One region of the Kosakonia sp. YIM B13571 genome, then DNA from elsewhere that is predicted to be linked to it. Evidence: predicted binding sites of a transcription regulator. Region 1 holds the regulator's gene; each other region holds the start of a gene.

Region 1 (5,062 bases):
GCAGCAATATCGCCTGCTGGATCCCACTGATACCTCGAACACCACTGGTGTGCAGTTCTATAACCGTACCGGCTATCTCAATCCGTGCCTTGATTCGTCGCGTAACTTTGTGGACAAAGTGATTGGCGAAATCCAACAGATGCATAAAGAAGCCGGGTTGCCGCTGAATACCTGGCATTTTGGCGGTGACGAAGCGAAAAACATCTATCTTGGCGCTGGTTATACGGATCAGAAAAAACCGGAGGCGGGCAAAGGCATTATCGATCAGAGCAATCAGGATAAGCCGTGGGCAAAATCGCAAGCCTGCCAGGCGATGATCAAAGAGGGCAAAGTTGCCGATGTTGAACATCTCTCCAGTTATTTCGGCGTGGAAGTCAGCAAGCTGGTGAAAGCGCACGGTATCGGCACAATGCAGGCGTGGCAGGATGGTTTGAAAGATGCCAAAGATGCATCAGTGTTTGCCACCGATCATGTCAATGTTAACTTCTGGGATACGCTCTACTGGGGTGGTTTTGACTCGGTGAATGACTGGGCGAACAAAGGCTTCCGCGTTGTGGTCTCTAACCCCGATTATGTGTATCTCGATTTCCCGAATGAAGTAAACCCGGCGGAAAGCGGCTACTACTGGGGCACGCGTTTTAGCGATGAACGTAAGATTTTCAGCTTTGCCCCGGACAACATGCCGCAGAACGCGGAAACCTCACTTGATCGTGATGGCAATCCGTTTAGCGCGAAATCTGACAAATTGTGGCCGGGCGCGTATGGCCTTTCCGCGCAGTTGTGGAGCGAAGTGGTGCGCACCGATAATCAGATGGAGTACATGATCTATCCGCGAATGGTTTCGGTGGCTGAACGCGCATGGCACCGCGCGGGCTGGGAGCAGGATTACAAAGCCGGACGTGAGTATAAAGGCGGCGAGACACATCTGGTGGATGTGAAAGCGCTGGAGCGAGACTGGCAACGCTTTGCGAACCTGTTAGGTCATCGCGAACTGGCGAAACTGGATAAGGCTGGTGTTCATTACCGCTTACCGGTTCCAGGAGCGCGTGTGGTGGGTGGAAAACTGGAAGCCAATACCAGCTTCCCTGGCATGGTGGTTGAGTTCTCAACCGACGGCGGCAAACACTGGCAGCGCTATGATGATAAAGCGCGTCCGCAAGTAAGTGGGGAAGTGCAGGTGCGCACTGCCAGCCCGGACGGCAAACGCTTTAGTCGTGTCGACAGCGTAAAAGCGTAATTTGAGGCAGTGATTAAACCCGGGGGCGCGAGCTTGCCGGGTTTTTTCTTTCAGTGCCGGTATTGCAGGCAAAAAAAAGCCAACCGTCAGGCTGGCTTTTTGGGTTTCAAAGCAGTTATTTCGCGTCGTGCGCGTGTTCATCTTCGCGGCAGTCGCCTTCGGCGCAGTGACCGTAAAGGTAAAGACTGTGGTTAGTCAGACGAATGCCGTGTTTCGCGGCGATTTCACGCTGACGCGCTTCAATGGAGTCATCACTGAATTCAATCACTTTGCCGCAATCGAGGCAGATTAGGTGATCGTGGTGATGCTGCTGAGTCAGTTCAAAAACGGACTTGCCGCCTTCGAAGTTATGACGGGTCACAATCCCGGCGTCGTCAAACTGGTTCAGTACACGGTAAACTGTTGCCAGCCCGATCTCTTCGCCCATGTCGATCAGTCGTTTGTATAAATCTTCCGCACTGACATGATGGTTATCCGGTTCCTGAAGCACTTCAAGGATTTTTAACCGAGGAAGCGTGACTTTCAGGCCGGCCTTCTTTAATGCGGTATTGTTGTCAGTCATGCGGAATCTGTCCTGTTGCTATACGATTCACTTCCTTAGCGGAAGTTATAAGGAATGCACCTGGGGTAATGCGTCTCATTATAGAACTGCCATGGCTGGATGAAAACTGCAAGCCCTCAAGTAAAGTAAGCTTATAAAACGTGGTGTCGCCAGCAAAGTCCTTTACGACGGCACCCAGTTTAGCAGGGCTTATTGTACAGCGATGGAGAAAAAAGTTAAAAATTTGTAGCAATTATTTCCATTGCTTTTATCTATTAATACGGCGTAACCCACAGATTACGCCATAAAAAATCAGGCGTTAATGATATCGTCCAGATGCAGCTCTTCGCGCACCTGTTTTACCCATTTCTGTACGCGCTCTGATGTCAGCTCTGGTTGACGGTCTTCGTCAATCGCAAGGCCAACAAAATGATCGTCGTCCGCGAGACCTTTAGAGGCTTCAAAATGGTAGCCCGCAGTTGGCCAGTGACCGACGATGGTTGCGCCGCGCGGTTCGATGATATCGCGAATGGTACCCAGCGCATCGCAGAAATACTCCGCGTAATCCTCCTGGTCGCCACAGCCGAACAGTGCCACTAATTTACCGTTAAAGTCGATCTCTTCCAGCGTCGGGAAAAAGTCATCCCAGTCGCACTGCGCTTCACCATAGTACCAGGTAGGAATGCCGAGCAACAGAATGTCATACCCTTCGATATCTTCTTTGCTGCTCTTGGCAATGTCATGGACGTCGGCAACGTCTTTACCTAGCTGACTCTGAATCATTTTCGCGATGTTTTCGGTGTTACCGGTGTCGCTGCCAAAGAAAATGCCTGTAATTGCCATGAGTAAAATAACCTCTTGAAACTTAATGAGTATGGTGGTGGCGCTACGCCCACAGATAAGGGCAATCATAGCAGAACAGGGAAGCGCGCGGAAACTGCTATCGCGTCGGACTGCACTGTATGACACATGAAAGTGTTATTTCGACGAGGTTTCGGAGGATTCGCTAGCCGCGCAATGCCTTCAACTGTGCCAACAGCATCTCTTCGATAAGCTCGCTGCGGCTCATATCACGCGCTTCTGCCAGCTCGTTTAACGCATCGACGGCTTCCACATTGAGTTTTAGTTCGACACGCTTAAGCCCACGAACTTTATCGCGTTTTAGCTGATTGCGTTTGTTGATGCGCAACTGTTCATCACGCGAGAGCGGGTTTGTCTTCGGCCGTCCCGGGCGACGCTCATTCGCGAACAGATCTAGTGTCGTACGGTCCGTTTGTTCTTTAGCCATGGTCTAAGCATACTACGGGAAAAACAAGCAATCGGGCGGCACGCCCGGGCTGAATAGCGCGCCATCATACATCAGCACAACGGACACGCCAACGACCGGGCGCGTTGAAACGACCGGTCGCCGCCTTTTTAATCAATTCGTCTTTTCAGCGAGATAGCGGCGGATGGCACGCATAACCGCGTCGGGTTTCTCGGCATGTACCCAGTGGCCGGAACCGGCAATTACATGCGCCCGTGCCTGCGGGAACTGCGCCAGCAACGCGTCACGGTACGCTTCGGTGACATAAGGAGAGTTCCCACCACGAACGAACAGGGCCGGTTTATGCCATGCAGGAACCGTTTCCCAGCCGACAATATGCGGGTATTGATCCCACAACACCGGCACGTTGAAACGCCACTCGCCATCAACAAACGATTTCAGCAGGAATTGAATGACGCCTTCTTCATTTATATGTGCGCGCATTAATGTGGCGGCTTGCTGGCGAGTGGATGCCCCTGCATCGCTCACCGCGTTGATGGCGGCAAAAATTTCGTCATGGCGGCGCACCTGGTAATCCACTGGCGCGATATCAATCGCTACCAGTTGATCAATCCGCTCCGGGGCAAGTGCTGTTAATGCCATCACGGCTTTACCGCCCATGGAGTGGCCAATAAAGGTCGCTTTGTCGAGCTGATGAGCGTCCAGCGTATCCAACAGATCCTGCGCCATTGCCGGGTAGTTCATTTCTGCGGCGCGCGGTGAAAGCCCGTGGTTACGCATATCCACTTGCAACACGTCATGATCCTGAACCAGCTCGCGGGCGAGCACACCAAGGTTATCGAGACTGCCAAAAAGACCGTGAACAAGGACGATCGGAGAATTGTTGTGCGGATGTTGCGCAGTTTGCGCGCACGTATTCAATTTCATGGCAAAGTTCTTTTTTTCACTCATTCGGGTTAGGTTATTATGTTGAACATTCTGCCGCCCGGCCGCAAGGTTAAGAATTACTCTTAGTTTTGCCGCCATCCTGGTTTGACGCTATCCGCTGTTGAGATTTCACTTTATAATCCCAACACTTGTATTCAGATAAGATATCGCACTGGATTAAGATGAAAACGATCGAAGTTGATGATGAGCTCTACAGTTATATTGCCAGCCACACGAAGCACATTGGCGAGAGCGCATCCGACATTTTACGGCGCATGTTAAAATTTTCCGCCGTACCACAATCACAGCCTGCCGCTTCCCCTGCGCCGGTAAAAGAGACGCGTATTGTCAGCACTGTTGAAAGTGTTAAACCGACAAACACCGCCAAAGACAAAGTCCGCGCCGTGCGCGAGCTGCTTCTGTCTGATGAATACGCCGAGCAGAAAAAGGCGGTGAATCGTTTCCTGCTGGTGCTGTCTACACTCTACTTACTGGATGATAAAGGGTTTACGGAATCCACCGAGTCTCTGCATGGGCGCACGCGCGTATACTTTGCCGCGAACGAGCAAACGCTTTTGCAAAACGGCAATCAAACCAAGCCGAAACAGGTGCCGAACACCCCTTACTGGGTCATCACCAACACCAATACGGGTCGTAAATGCAGCATGATCGAGCACATCATGCAATCAATGCAGTTCCCCGCGGAATTGATTGAAAAAGTTTGCGGCACAATTTAATCCTTGCATTGAAAGGACCAGGCAATGGCTAACCATCCGCGTGCGGGGCAACCTGCACAACAGGGCGATTTGATCAACGTCGCTCAGCTTACTGCGCAGTATTACGTGCTGAAACCGGAAGTCGGAAATTCAGAACATGCGGTGAAGTTCGGAACATCCGGCCACCGTGGCAGCGCAGGTCGCCACAGCTTCAACGAGCAACATATCCTCGCCATCGCTCAGGCTATCGCTGAAGAGCGTGCGAAAAACGGTATTACCGGCCCGTGCTATGTGGGTAAAGATACCCACGCGCTGTCTGAACCCGCCTTTATCTCTGTGCTGGAAGTGCTGGCAGCCAACGGTGTAGACGTTAT
Region 2 (5,062 bases), on a different contig from region 1:
CCAGACGCGCTTCATTGGGCTGAAGTGGCGAAGGCGTGATAACGTTTACAGGCGGCGTCGCCGCCATTTTTGCCACGTCTGCGGGTAACATCAGGTAGCCGGGGCGGGATTCACTGAGCATGGTGCGGATCACGCGGTCAATTTCATAGCAGGCGTTTTGCGCGGTTAACACCGCCTGTGCAGCACTGATAGGTTCATACATGCGCCAGAAATGGCTGAAATCACCGTCTCCCAGTGTGTGGTGCAGCAGTTCACCGCGCTGTTGCACACTGCGACAGGGCGCTCCGACAATTTGCAGCACCGGAACATATTCCGCAAAGCTGCCGGCAACACCGTTAATCGCACTTAACTCCCCCACGCCAAAGGTGGTCAGCAACGCGCCCGCTCCCTGGCAACGCCCGTAACCGTCGGCTGCATAAGCGGCATTCAGTTCATTCGCACAGCCCACCCAATGTACCGCTGGGTGCTGGATAACGTTATCGAGAAACTGCAGGTTGTAGTCGCCAGGTACGCCAAAAAGATGATGAATGCCGCAGCTGGCAAGCCTGTCCAGTAGATAGTCGGCAACTGAATAATCGTTTTGCATTGCGTTGCATCTCCGAATACTGACACTTACCTGAGTATTGGAGAACTGTGATGAGAGTCCAGGATGCGCATCATATCGAAAGTGGAAAGCAAGCTTTACGATACCTGGCGGTGTAAGCTCAATGAATGTAAACGCATACACTGACGCTACGCTGATAAAAAGGAGTAACTGCATGGTTTATCTGGCCGATCCCGCACGCTATGAAAAGATGCGCTATCACCGCTGTGGTGACAGTGGATTAAAACTTCCGGCAATTTCACTCGGGTTGTGGCACAACTTCGGTGATACGACCCTGCTGGAAAACAGCCGCCAGTTGTTGCGGCATGCTTTTGATCTCGGGATTACCCATTTTGATCTGGCCAATAACTACGGGCCGCCGCCAGGCTCCGCAGAGCGCAATTTTGGCCGGATTTTGCAGGAGGATTTCCTGCCCTACCGCGATGAATTAATTATCTCCAGTAAAGCCGGTTATACCATGTGGGACGGCCCTTACGGCGACTGGGGCTCACGTAAGTATCTGATTGCCAGCCTCGACCAGAGCTTGCGCCGCATGGGTCTGGAGTATGTTGATATCTTCTATCACCATCGCCCGGATCCCGAGACGCCGTTGAAGGAAACCATGCGCGCATTGGACCATATTGTGCGCCAGGGCAAAGCCCTGTACGTCGGGCTGTCCAACTACCCGGCGGCGCAGGCGCGCGAAGCTATCGATATTCTTAATGACCTCGGAACGCCGTGTCTTATCCACCAGCCGAAATACTCAATGTTTGAGCGCTGGGTCGAAGCCGAGTTGCTTGATGTGTTGCAGGAAAAAGGCGTCGGCAGTATTGCGTTTTCACCGCTGGCAGGCGGGCAACTGACCGACCGTTATCTGCACGGCATTCCGCCCGATTCCCGCGCCGCCAGCGGCAGCCGTTTTCTCAACCCGGATCAGATCACTGAAGAAAAACTGGCGACCGTTCGCGCCTTGAATACGCTGGCGGAACGGCGCGGACAGAAGCTGTCACAAATGGCGCTGGCTTGGGTGCTGCGCAACGATCGTGTCACGTCGGTGCTGATCGGTGCCAGTAAAATAAGCCAACTTGACGACGCGGTCGGCATGCTGGCAAACCGCGACTTTACCGCCACCGAAAGCGATGAGATTGACGCCATTCTCAGTGGTGCAAAATAACAGCAAATTTAGCAAAAAATGCTGCCATTCATGATTTAGGAGTTCCGCCAATAATACGGGGTTTGGCCGCCCCGTAATATTGTTGTAACAGGCCGTTTCGGCCCGATCGTGAAGGAGAAGAGTATGTTCAGGTCACTGATTCTGGCAGCTGTGTTAATGGCTTCTGCGCCGCTGGTCGCAAATGCTGGCGAAATCACCCTGGTGCCATCTGTGAAATTACAAATTGGCGATCGCGATAATTACGGTAACTACTGGGACGGTGGCCGCTGGCGCGACCGTGACTACTGGGGCCGCAACTATGAGTGGCGCGGCAATCGTTGGTACAGACATGACCGCGGCTGGCATCGCGGCTGGGACAAACACGACGCGTATGAGCGCGGCTACCGTGAAGGCTGGCGCGACCGCGACGATCATCGTGGCCGTGGACACCACCACTAAATCCAAAAAGGAGCGCAAGCGCTCCTTTTTCTTATGCTATTTACAGGCCCACCGCACTGCCGATTAACAACCAGCCATTTAAACTGACCACCAGCACCACAATCACCCAGCCGACCCGTTTAATTAATGTTGTGTTAACTAACTCGCCCATTAATTTGCGGTTGCTGGTGAATATCAGCAGCGGCACCAGCGCCAGCGCGATACCGAAACTGAGCAGTACCTGGCTCATTACCAGGATCTTTGTCGGATCCAGCCCCAGCCAGATAACAATAAACGACGGCATCATGGTGATGGTACGCCGCACCCACAGGGGAATATGAAAACGCACAAATCCCTGCATCACCACCTGCCCAGCTAGCGTCCCCACAACCGTTGAAGAAAGCCCCGCCGCCACCAGGCTAAGACCAAAGATGGTCGCTGCCGCATGGCTTAATAACGGCTCCAGCGTCAGGTACGCCTGGTCGAGATCGGCAACACCGGTATGACCGTTAAAATGGAACGCCGCTGCCGCTGTCGCCATCATCGCCAGGTTCACAAACCCAGCGATAGTCATTGCAATACCGACATCCCATTTTGTAGCGGAGTAACGCTCGCGCTGCGTGCCCTGATGCAGATGCTGTGTCAGAGACGAGTGCAGATAAATGACGTGCGGCATAATGGTTGCGCCCAGTACGCCAGCCGCGAGAAACACCGCTTCGCTACTCGGCAAACTCGGGATCACAATACCTTCGGCCAGCTGAGCCAGTTTCGGCTGAGAAAAAACCAGCTCAACAATATAAGCAGCCGCGACAAACAGCAGCAGGCCACCTATTACCTTCTCCAGCGGTTTTTGCCCCCGCCGTTGTAACATCAAAATCAAGAACGTCGCCACGCCAGTGAGCACCGCACCTTGCAGTAACGAAACGCCGAGGATGAGCTTAAATCCGATGGCGGCACCGATAAATTCGGCCAGATCGGTTGCCATGGCGATGATTTCCGCCTGTACCCAGTAGAACCACACGAGCGGGCGCGGATAGTGATCGCGGATCTGCTCTGCGAGGTTCTTCCCGGTGGCAATCCCCAGTTTGGCGGAAAGCAGCTGGATCAACATCGCCATGATATTGGCCCAGACCACCACCCACAGCAGTTGATAGCCAAAACTGGCACCCGCCTGAATATTGGTGGCGAAGTTGCCCGGGTCGATATAACCAATAGCAGCAATAAACGCCGGTCCCATTAAGGCAAACCGTAGCTTGCGCGCTGCACGCCCATTACTATTCTCAACGCGACTACTGTTCATTTATTGCCCCTAGATATAGCCTTTGCTATGTTTCATGCTACCAAAATGAGAATGATTATCAAGATCATTAAAATGGATTAACCTGATTTCTCTGATAGCCAGAAACGATAGAAGGGTCGGATGTCAAGGATGGTGACGGCGACAACAGCTTTTGCCGCCGCGTTATGTTAAGAGTCTAGCAGCATGACGCAACTTTTCACGCTTTTACTTAACATAACAGAAATGTATGTTGGATCACTAATTTTGAGTCTGGTCACAGGTCATTAATATAGTGTGTGTTTGATCTCGTTTTCTTTTGTCTTGTTACATAGAATGTGCACGAAATTCCTACCCGTCTCATATTTGGAGCAAATATGTCCCGCGTTTTGCACTTTGTCCTGGCGCTTGCTGTTGTGGCGCTGCTTGCCCTGCTCGTAAGCAGCGATCGCAAGAAGATCCGCATTCGTTTTGTTATTCAACTGCTGGTGATTGAAGTTTTACTGGCTTGGTTCTTCCTGAACTCTGATGTCGGCCTCGGCTTCGTTAAAGGCTTCTCAGAGATGTTCGAAAAGCTGCTCGGTTTCGCCAACGAAGGTACCAACTTCGTCTTCGGTAAAATGAATGATGAAGGTCTGGCGTTCTTCTTCCTGAAAGTGCTGTGCCCGATTGTCTTTATTTCCGCTCTGATTGGTATTCTGCAACACATTCGTGTGCTGCCGATCATTATCCGCGCCATCGGTACGGTGCTGTCCAAAGTGAATGGCATGGGCAAACTGGAGTCGTTTAACGCCGTCAGTTCCCTGATTCTGGGGCAATCTGAAAACTTCATTGCCTATAAAGACATCCTCGGCAAAATGTCCCGCAACCGTATGTACACCATGGCAGCGACAGCAATGTCGACTGTTTCGATGTCCATCGTCGGCGCGTACATGACCATGCTCCAGCCGAAATATGTTGTTGCGGCACTGGTGCTGAACATGTTCAGTACCTTTATTGTGCTGTCGATTCTCAACCCGTACCGCGTGGATGAGAGCGAAGAAAACCTGCAAATGGCGAAGCTGCACGAAGGCCAGAGCTTCTTCGAAATGCTGGGTGAATACATTCTGGCGGGCTTCAAAGTTGCCATTATCGTTGCGGCAATGCTGATTGGTTTTATTGCTCTGATTTCTGGCCTGAACGCGCTGTTTGCCGCCGTGCTGGGCATCTCCTTCCAGGGGATTCTGGGCTATATTTTCTACCCGATTGCCTGGGTGCTGGGCGTGCCGGCTCACGAAGCGCTGCAGGTTGCCAGTATCATGGCGACCAAACTGGTTTCTAACGAATTTGTGGCGATGATGGATCTGCAGAAAATCGCGGCGAACCTCTCTCCGCGTTCAGAAGGCATCCTGTCCGTGTTCCTCGTGTCCTTCGCGAACTTCTCGTCTATCGGCATTATCGCTGGTGCAATCAAAGGCCTGAATGAAGAACAAGGTAACGTGGTTTCCCGTTTCGGTCTGAAACTGGTGTATGGCTCCACGCTGGTGAGCGTGCTGTCTGCGGCTATCGCTGCGCTGGTTATCTGATTGTCATAGTCTAAAAAACCGGGGATTTCCCCGGTTTTTTTATTCGG
Region 3 (5,062 bases), on a different contig from region 1:
CACTTCACCGTCCGGGCGAATCGCCGCCAGTTGTTCCGGCTGGTTGGCAAGAATCAACGATTCATAACCGCCCCACGAATACGCCATGCTGAACAGCGAGAAGTGATCGAGGTAATTCGCCAGTTCTTCATTATTCAGGCGCTTATTCAGCACAAACGAGAACAAGCCGCTGCTGCCGGTAAAATCCCGCTGCCAGAACTCGTGACCTTTGCTGCCGGGCAGCGCCGGGTGATTCACGCGCGAAACCTGTGGATGTGCCGCCAGCCATTCGGCAATTTTCAGGCTGCTTTCGTGGTGCTGGCGCAGTCGCACACCCAGTGTGCGCAGCCCACGGCTGGTCATATAAGCCGTGTCGGCATCTACCATTTGCCCCATTAAATAAGCATTTTCGCGCAGTTGTTCCCAACAACGTTCGTTGGAAACCGCCGTACCGATCATGCCATCGGAGTGGCCAATCAGGTATTTGGTCGCCGCCTGAATTGAGATATCAATATCGAATTCCAGCGCCTTAAACAGAACGCCCGCCGCCCAGGTATTATCGATCATGATAATGGCCTCTGGTGCGACGCTTCGCACCGCCTGCACAATAGCCGGAACGTCGTGGACTTCCATGGTGATTGAGCCGGGAGATTCCAGGAACACCACTTTGGTGTTGGGCTGAATCAACCGCACGATGCTGGAACCGATCATCGGGTCGAACCAACTGGTGGTGACGCCCAGCTTGGCGAGAATTTTTGTGCTGAAATCCTGGCTGGGTTCATAGGCGGTGTTAGTCATCAACACATGATCGCCTTGTTCAACAAACGCCAGAATGGTGTTTGCCACCGCCGCCGCGCCGCAGGGGAAAAGCGCGCAGCCCGCGCCGCCTTCCAGTTCGCACATCGCGTCTTGCAGCGAAAAATGCGTGAGCGTGCCACGACGACCGTAAAACAGTTCGCCATTGGCGCGGTTACGCGTCGCGTGTTTTTTTGCTTCAACGGTCTCGAATACCAGTGAAGAGGCACGTTGGATAACGCTGTTCACCGACCCTTGCGTGTATTTTTTGCTGCGCCCTGCGTTAACCAGAGCAGTATCAAGATGCTTTGCTGTCATTCTCGCTCAACCTGTTTTTATACGTCTGGATGTCCAGACTACCATGATTGTCGACGGATGCCTCGCAGTGTTACATCGGGGGGGCGTAATTTTTCCAGAAAATGTTCAATGGGGTTTGTTTACTGCGTAAGCGCAAAGAAAATGGCTTTTAATTCAGGCACCATGCAAATACTAATGAGAACGACTATCAATTCGACGACTTTTTGATATGATGACGCACAGATTTTGTGATTTGCGTCTCGGAGATACACAGTGGGTAATAATTTGATGCAGACGGATCTATCCGTGTGGGGCATGTATCAACATGCCGACATCGTTGTGAAGGTGGTGATGATCGGCCTGATTCTGGCGTCTGTCGTCACGTGGGCGCTTTTCTTCAGCAAAAGCGTTGAGATGATTTCACACAAGCGCCGCCTCAAGCGTGAGCAGCAGCAGTTGGCTGAAGCCCGCTCTTTGGATCAGGCGAGTGAAATTGCTTCCGCTTTCCACGCCCGAAGCCTGAGCACACGGTTAATCAACGAAGCCCAGAACGAACTGGAGTTATCCGCAGGTAGTGAAGATAACGAAGGTATTAAAGAGCGCACCGGTTTTCGTCTGGAACGCCGCGTTGCCGCCACCGGCCGCCATATGGGGCGTGGGAATGGTTATCTGGCAACGATTGGCGCGATCTCTCCGTTTATTGGTCTGTTTGGTACCGTTTGGGGCATCATGAACAGCTTCATCGGTATTGCGCAGACGCAAACCACCAACCTCGCGGTTGTTGCGCCGGGCATCGCGGAAGCGCTACTGGCAACAGCTATCGGTCTGGTTGCTGCTATCCCGGCGGTGGTGATTTATAACCTCTTTGCCCGTATGATCGGCAGCTATAAAGCGACTCTCGGTGATATCGCCGCGCAAGTTCTGCTGCTGCAAAGCCGCGATCTGGATCTGGCCGCCAGCAACGCCCAGCCAGTTCGTACCGCGCAAAAATTACGAGTAGGTTGATTCGTCATGGCAATGCGTCTTAATGAAAACCTGGACGATAACGGCGAAATGCACGAAATCAACGTCACGCCGTTTATCGACGTGATGTTAGTGCTGCTGATTATCTTTATGGTGGCCGCGCCGCTTGCCACGGTCGATGTGAAAGTCAACCTGCCGGCATCGACCAGCCAGCCGCAACCGCGCCCGGAAAAGCCGGTTTACCTGTCGGTAAAAGCAGATAACACCATGTTTATTGGTAACGATCAGGTTACTGATGAAACGATGGTTAACGCGCTAAATACGCTAACCGAAGGTAAAAAAGACACCACCATCTTCTTTCGCGCGGATAAGACCGTGGATTACGAAACGCTGATGAAGGTGATGGACACGTTGCACCAGGCAGGATATCTGAAGATCGGCCTGGTAGGTGAAGAAGTCACGAAAGCGAAGTAATACGAAATCAATAAAAAAGCTGGCGAATGCCAGCTTTTTTATGCCTGTTATCCAAGGTGTTCGCCGCCCGTCACGCCATGCACTTCGGCGGTGACGTAGCTGGATTCCTGGCTCGCCAGATAGACATAAATCGGTGCCAGTTCCGCAGGCTGCCCGGCACGTTTCATTGGCGTTTGCTGGCCAAACTGTGGCAGTTTCTCCTGCGGCTGACCCCCGGCAATTTGCAGCGCTGTCCAGATTGGCCCAGGTGCGACGATATTTACGCGGATCCCTTTTTCCGCGACCTGCTTCGCAAGCCCTCGGCTGTAATTGAGGATTGCCGCTTTGGTCGATGCGTAGTCCAGCAGATGTGTGCTGGGTTGATACGCCTGAATAGACGATGTGGTGATGATGCTCCCGCCCGGTGGCAGCAGCGGCACGGCTTCCTGAGTTATCCAGAACAGCGCAAAAACGTTGACGGTGTAGGTTTGAGTAAATTGCTCTGTCGTCAGGTTGGCAATCTCTTCCACGGCGGTCTGCTTACCTGCCACCAGTGCCAGAATATCCAGCCCACCGAGCAGCTCTTTTGCCTTGTGCGGCAACGAGCGGGCAAAAGACTCATCGGTCAGATCGCCAGGAATTAACACCGCTTTGCGTCCGGCGGCTTCGATTTGTGCTTTCACCTGCCGGGCGTCTTCCTCTTCTGCAGGTAAATAGTTGATGGCGACATCCGCCCCTTCGCGTGCATAGGCAATAGCCGCCGCGCGGCCAATGCCGGAATCGCCGCCGGTCACCAGCGCTTTGCGATCTTGCAGCCGCCCACTACCGACATAACTGTTTTCGCCGCAGTCGGGAATCGGGTCCATCTTCGACTGTACGCCTGGCGTTGGTTGCCGCTGTTTCGGGTAGTCGCCAGTGTAGTACTGCGTGGTGGGATCCTGAATTTTCGTCTGGTTATTCGCCATTACGTACCCTCCATATCGGTTGTTGAGTACTTAAGGGTAGAAGCCTGAGCTGAAAATGCAGGCTAATTCAGGATTATCTTGAGGCGAAGGTGTACAAGCGCGGGATGGAGAAAGGGCTATTTGGTGTTTGTGACTCTCTTTGTTGCCGAGTCTTCTTCCAGTGCGACGGTTGTCACATTCGAGGTGCGGTATTCGCCATCGCTCAGTTTACGGCTCAGGCGTAACGTCGCGGTTTCCCTGCTCAGAATGTACTGATAGTGCGCCTCCAGGCGACCCATGATTTTGTCTTTTAGCTCCGGTTTTTGCGCGATGATCGCGTCAATCACCGCACCGTAAATCTCTTCTTTCACCTGCAGGGGGTAGATTTCGCGACGGTTCTGCCATTTCAGGCGCACCAGCGCCGCTGGAATAGAAACCAGCTCACGCGCTATTCGCTGGATAGTCTCGTTTTTACTTAATATCAGGGCTTCTCTATTTTGCTTTAAGATAAATTCATCGCTTTTTTTCTCATCTAAAGCTAAATAAACGTTATTATTATCGACCTCTTTCACGTTATTCATCCCCGAACTTATAAAATATTGGCGTGTCTTTTTCTCGGGTAATGAGATTAAGCCAAATCTCATTACCTTCTTCATTTATTTGCTGAGTTTTATCCGCAATTATTTGGCTTAATGTTTGAGCATCGATCTCGCCTTCCGCTTGTAAGTCATTAAGTAAACGCGCGAAGGTCTCGATTTTTACCACACGCAATAGCCGCTCTTTAATATGGCGGTCGCGTTCTTCCAGCAGCATATTTCTCGACTGTCCGGTACGATTGGCATTTGCTAATATATCGTTAGCATGTTCAGCGAGTGTTCTTTTACCCTGAGTTAAATTAGGCTCTTTTCCTTCTTCTCCAGGCTTGGTTTCAACGGCAGAAATGTGAAATCGTGCCGGGACAAGATTCTCGGGAAGCATTTCCAATGTCCTTTAATATCAACAGGGAAGAGGGTGTTCAGGCGTGAGGTTCGTTGACAATATCATGGCGCACTTTTAAAATCAAAAAAAAGGAGCCTGCTCATGAACAGTATTTTTTATTCTGTTATTGCTTTATTGCTGCTGACGGGCGGCGTTCTTTTATTGATGCGCGAGTACAATAAAAAAGCTCCCCTTAGTGAAATTGACAATCCGTCTTTGCCACCGCAACCATTGTCAAAAGAAGAGGGGGAAGATCATTTCTCAGCATTAATGAATGCGATTACGCCAGTGTGGTACTGGCGCGTTAATCATGAATATATAGATTTTCTTCATGCGACAATTAAACGCATGAATATGGCGGAATTAAATAGTACGCCTGGGTTATTTGAAGCACAGCGTCGTTGTAGCGATCTGAATTCAGCGGTGTATAAGTATTACGACAATATAAAGAAGCGCTGCGTAAATGGTGAGAAAGTACCGCATTCGGATCTGGATGTGCTCAACCTGCGTCAGTGCTTTCGCGAATTCAGTATGGAAGCATATCCGGCGCTGGTGGTGCTGGTGTGGCCAGAGAACCAACGGCCGTGGGTCAATCCCGAAGAGGTGTAGCGCCGTGTTGCTTTAGTGTTGCAAATTGTTTGCCTGGCTGGGAT

The links. Region 1 encodes Fur, which represses iron uptake genes when iron is present. Its sites were predicted from a motif close to ATAATAATGAGAACNACTATCAA; they were not measured.
Region 2: a site for Fur is predicted at 3,514-3,536, ahead of ACFX4O_RS17370 (Nramp family divalent metal transporter). Genes of this name have one in related genera too.
Region 3: a site for Fur is predicted at 1,261-1,283, ahead of exbB (tol-pal system-associated acyl-CoA thioesterase). Genes of this name have one in related genera too.

What each region holds. Positions count from the first base shown of each region.
Region 1 covers NZ_JBHZPL010000001.1:512,034-517,095, reverse strand. The annotation lists gene ACFX4O_RS02480 (beta-N-acetylhexosaminidase) at 1-1,237, shown strand, start outside; gene fur (ferric iron uptake transcriptional regulator) at 1,353-1,799, opposite strand; gene fldA (flavodoxin FldA) at 2,091-2,621, opposite strand; gene ybfE (LexA regulated protein) at 2,785-3,066, opposite strand; gene ybfF (esterase) at 3,199-3,972, opposite strand; gene seqA (replication initiation negative regulator SeqA) at 4,155-4,709, shown strand; gene pgm (phosphoglucomutase (alpha-D-glucose-1,6-bisphosphate-dependent)) at 4,734-5,062, shown strand, end outside.
Region 2 covers NZ_JBHZPL010000008.1:2,474-7,535, reverse strand. The annotation lists gene ACFX4O_RS17385 (alpha-keto acid decarboxylase family protein) at 1-586, opposite strand, end outside; gene mgrA (L-glyceraldehyde 3-phosphate reductase) at 759-1,757, shown strand; gene ACFX4O_RS17375 (DUF2502 domain-containing protein) at 1,881-2,195, shown strand; gene ACFX4O_RS17370 (Nramp family divalent metal transporter) at 2,236-3,474, opposite strand; gene ACFX4O_RS17365 (NupC/NupG family nucleoside CNT transporter) at 3,828-5,015, shown strand; gene ACFX4O_RS17360 (EAL domain-containing protein) at 5,055-5,062, opposite strand, start outside.
Region 3 covers NZ_JBHZPL010000006.1:26,760-31,821, forward strand. The annotation lists gene metC (cystathionine beta-lyase) at 1-1,092, opposite strand, end outside; gene exbB (tol-pal system-associated acyl-CoA thioesterase) at 1,345-2,076, shown strand; gene exbD (TonB system transport protein ExbD) at 2,083-2,508, shown strand; gene ACFX4O_RS15535 (SDR family oxidoreductase) at 2,556-3,452, opposite strand; gene ACFX4O_RS15540 (cytoplasmic protein) at 3,569-4,012, opposite strand; gene ACFX4O_RS15545 (hypothetical protein) at 4,005-4,409, opposite strand; gene ACFX4O_RS15550 (ESA_00282 family adhesion-associated protein) at 4,512-5,018, shown strand.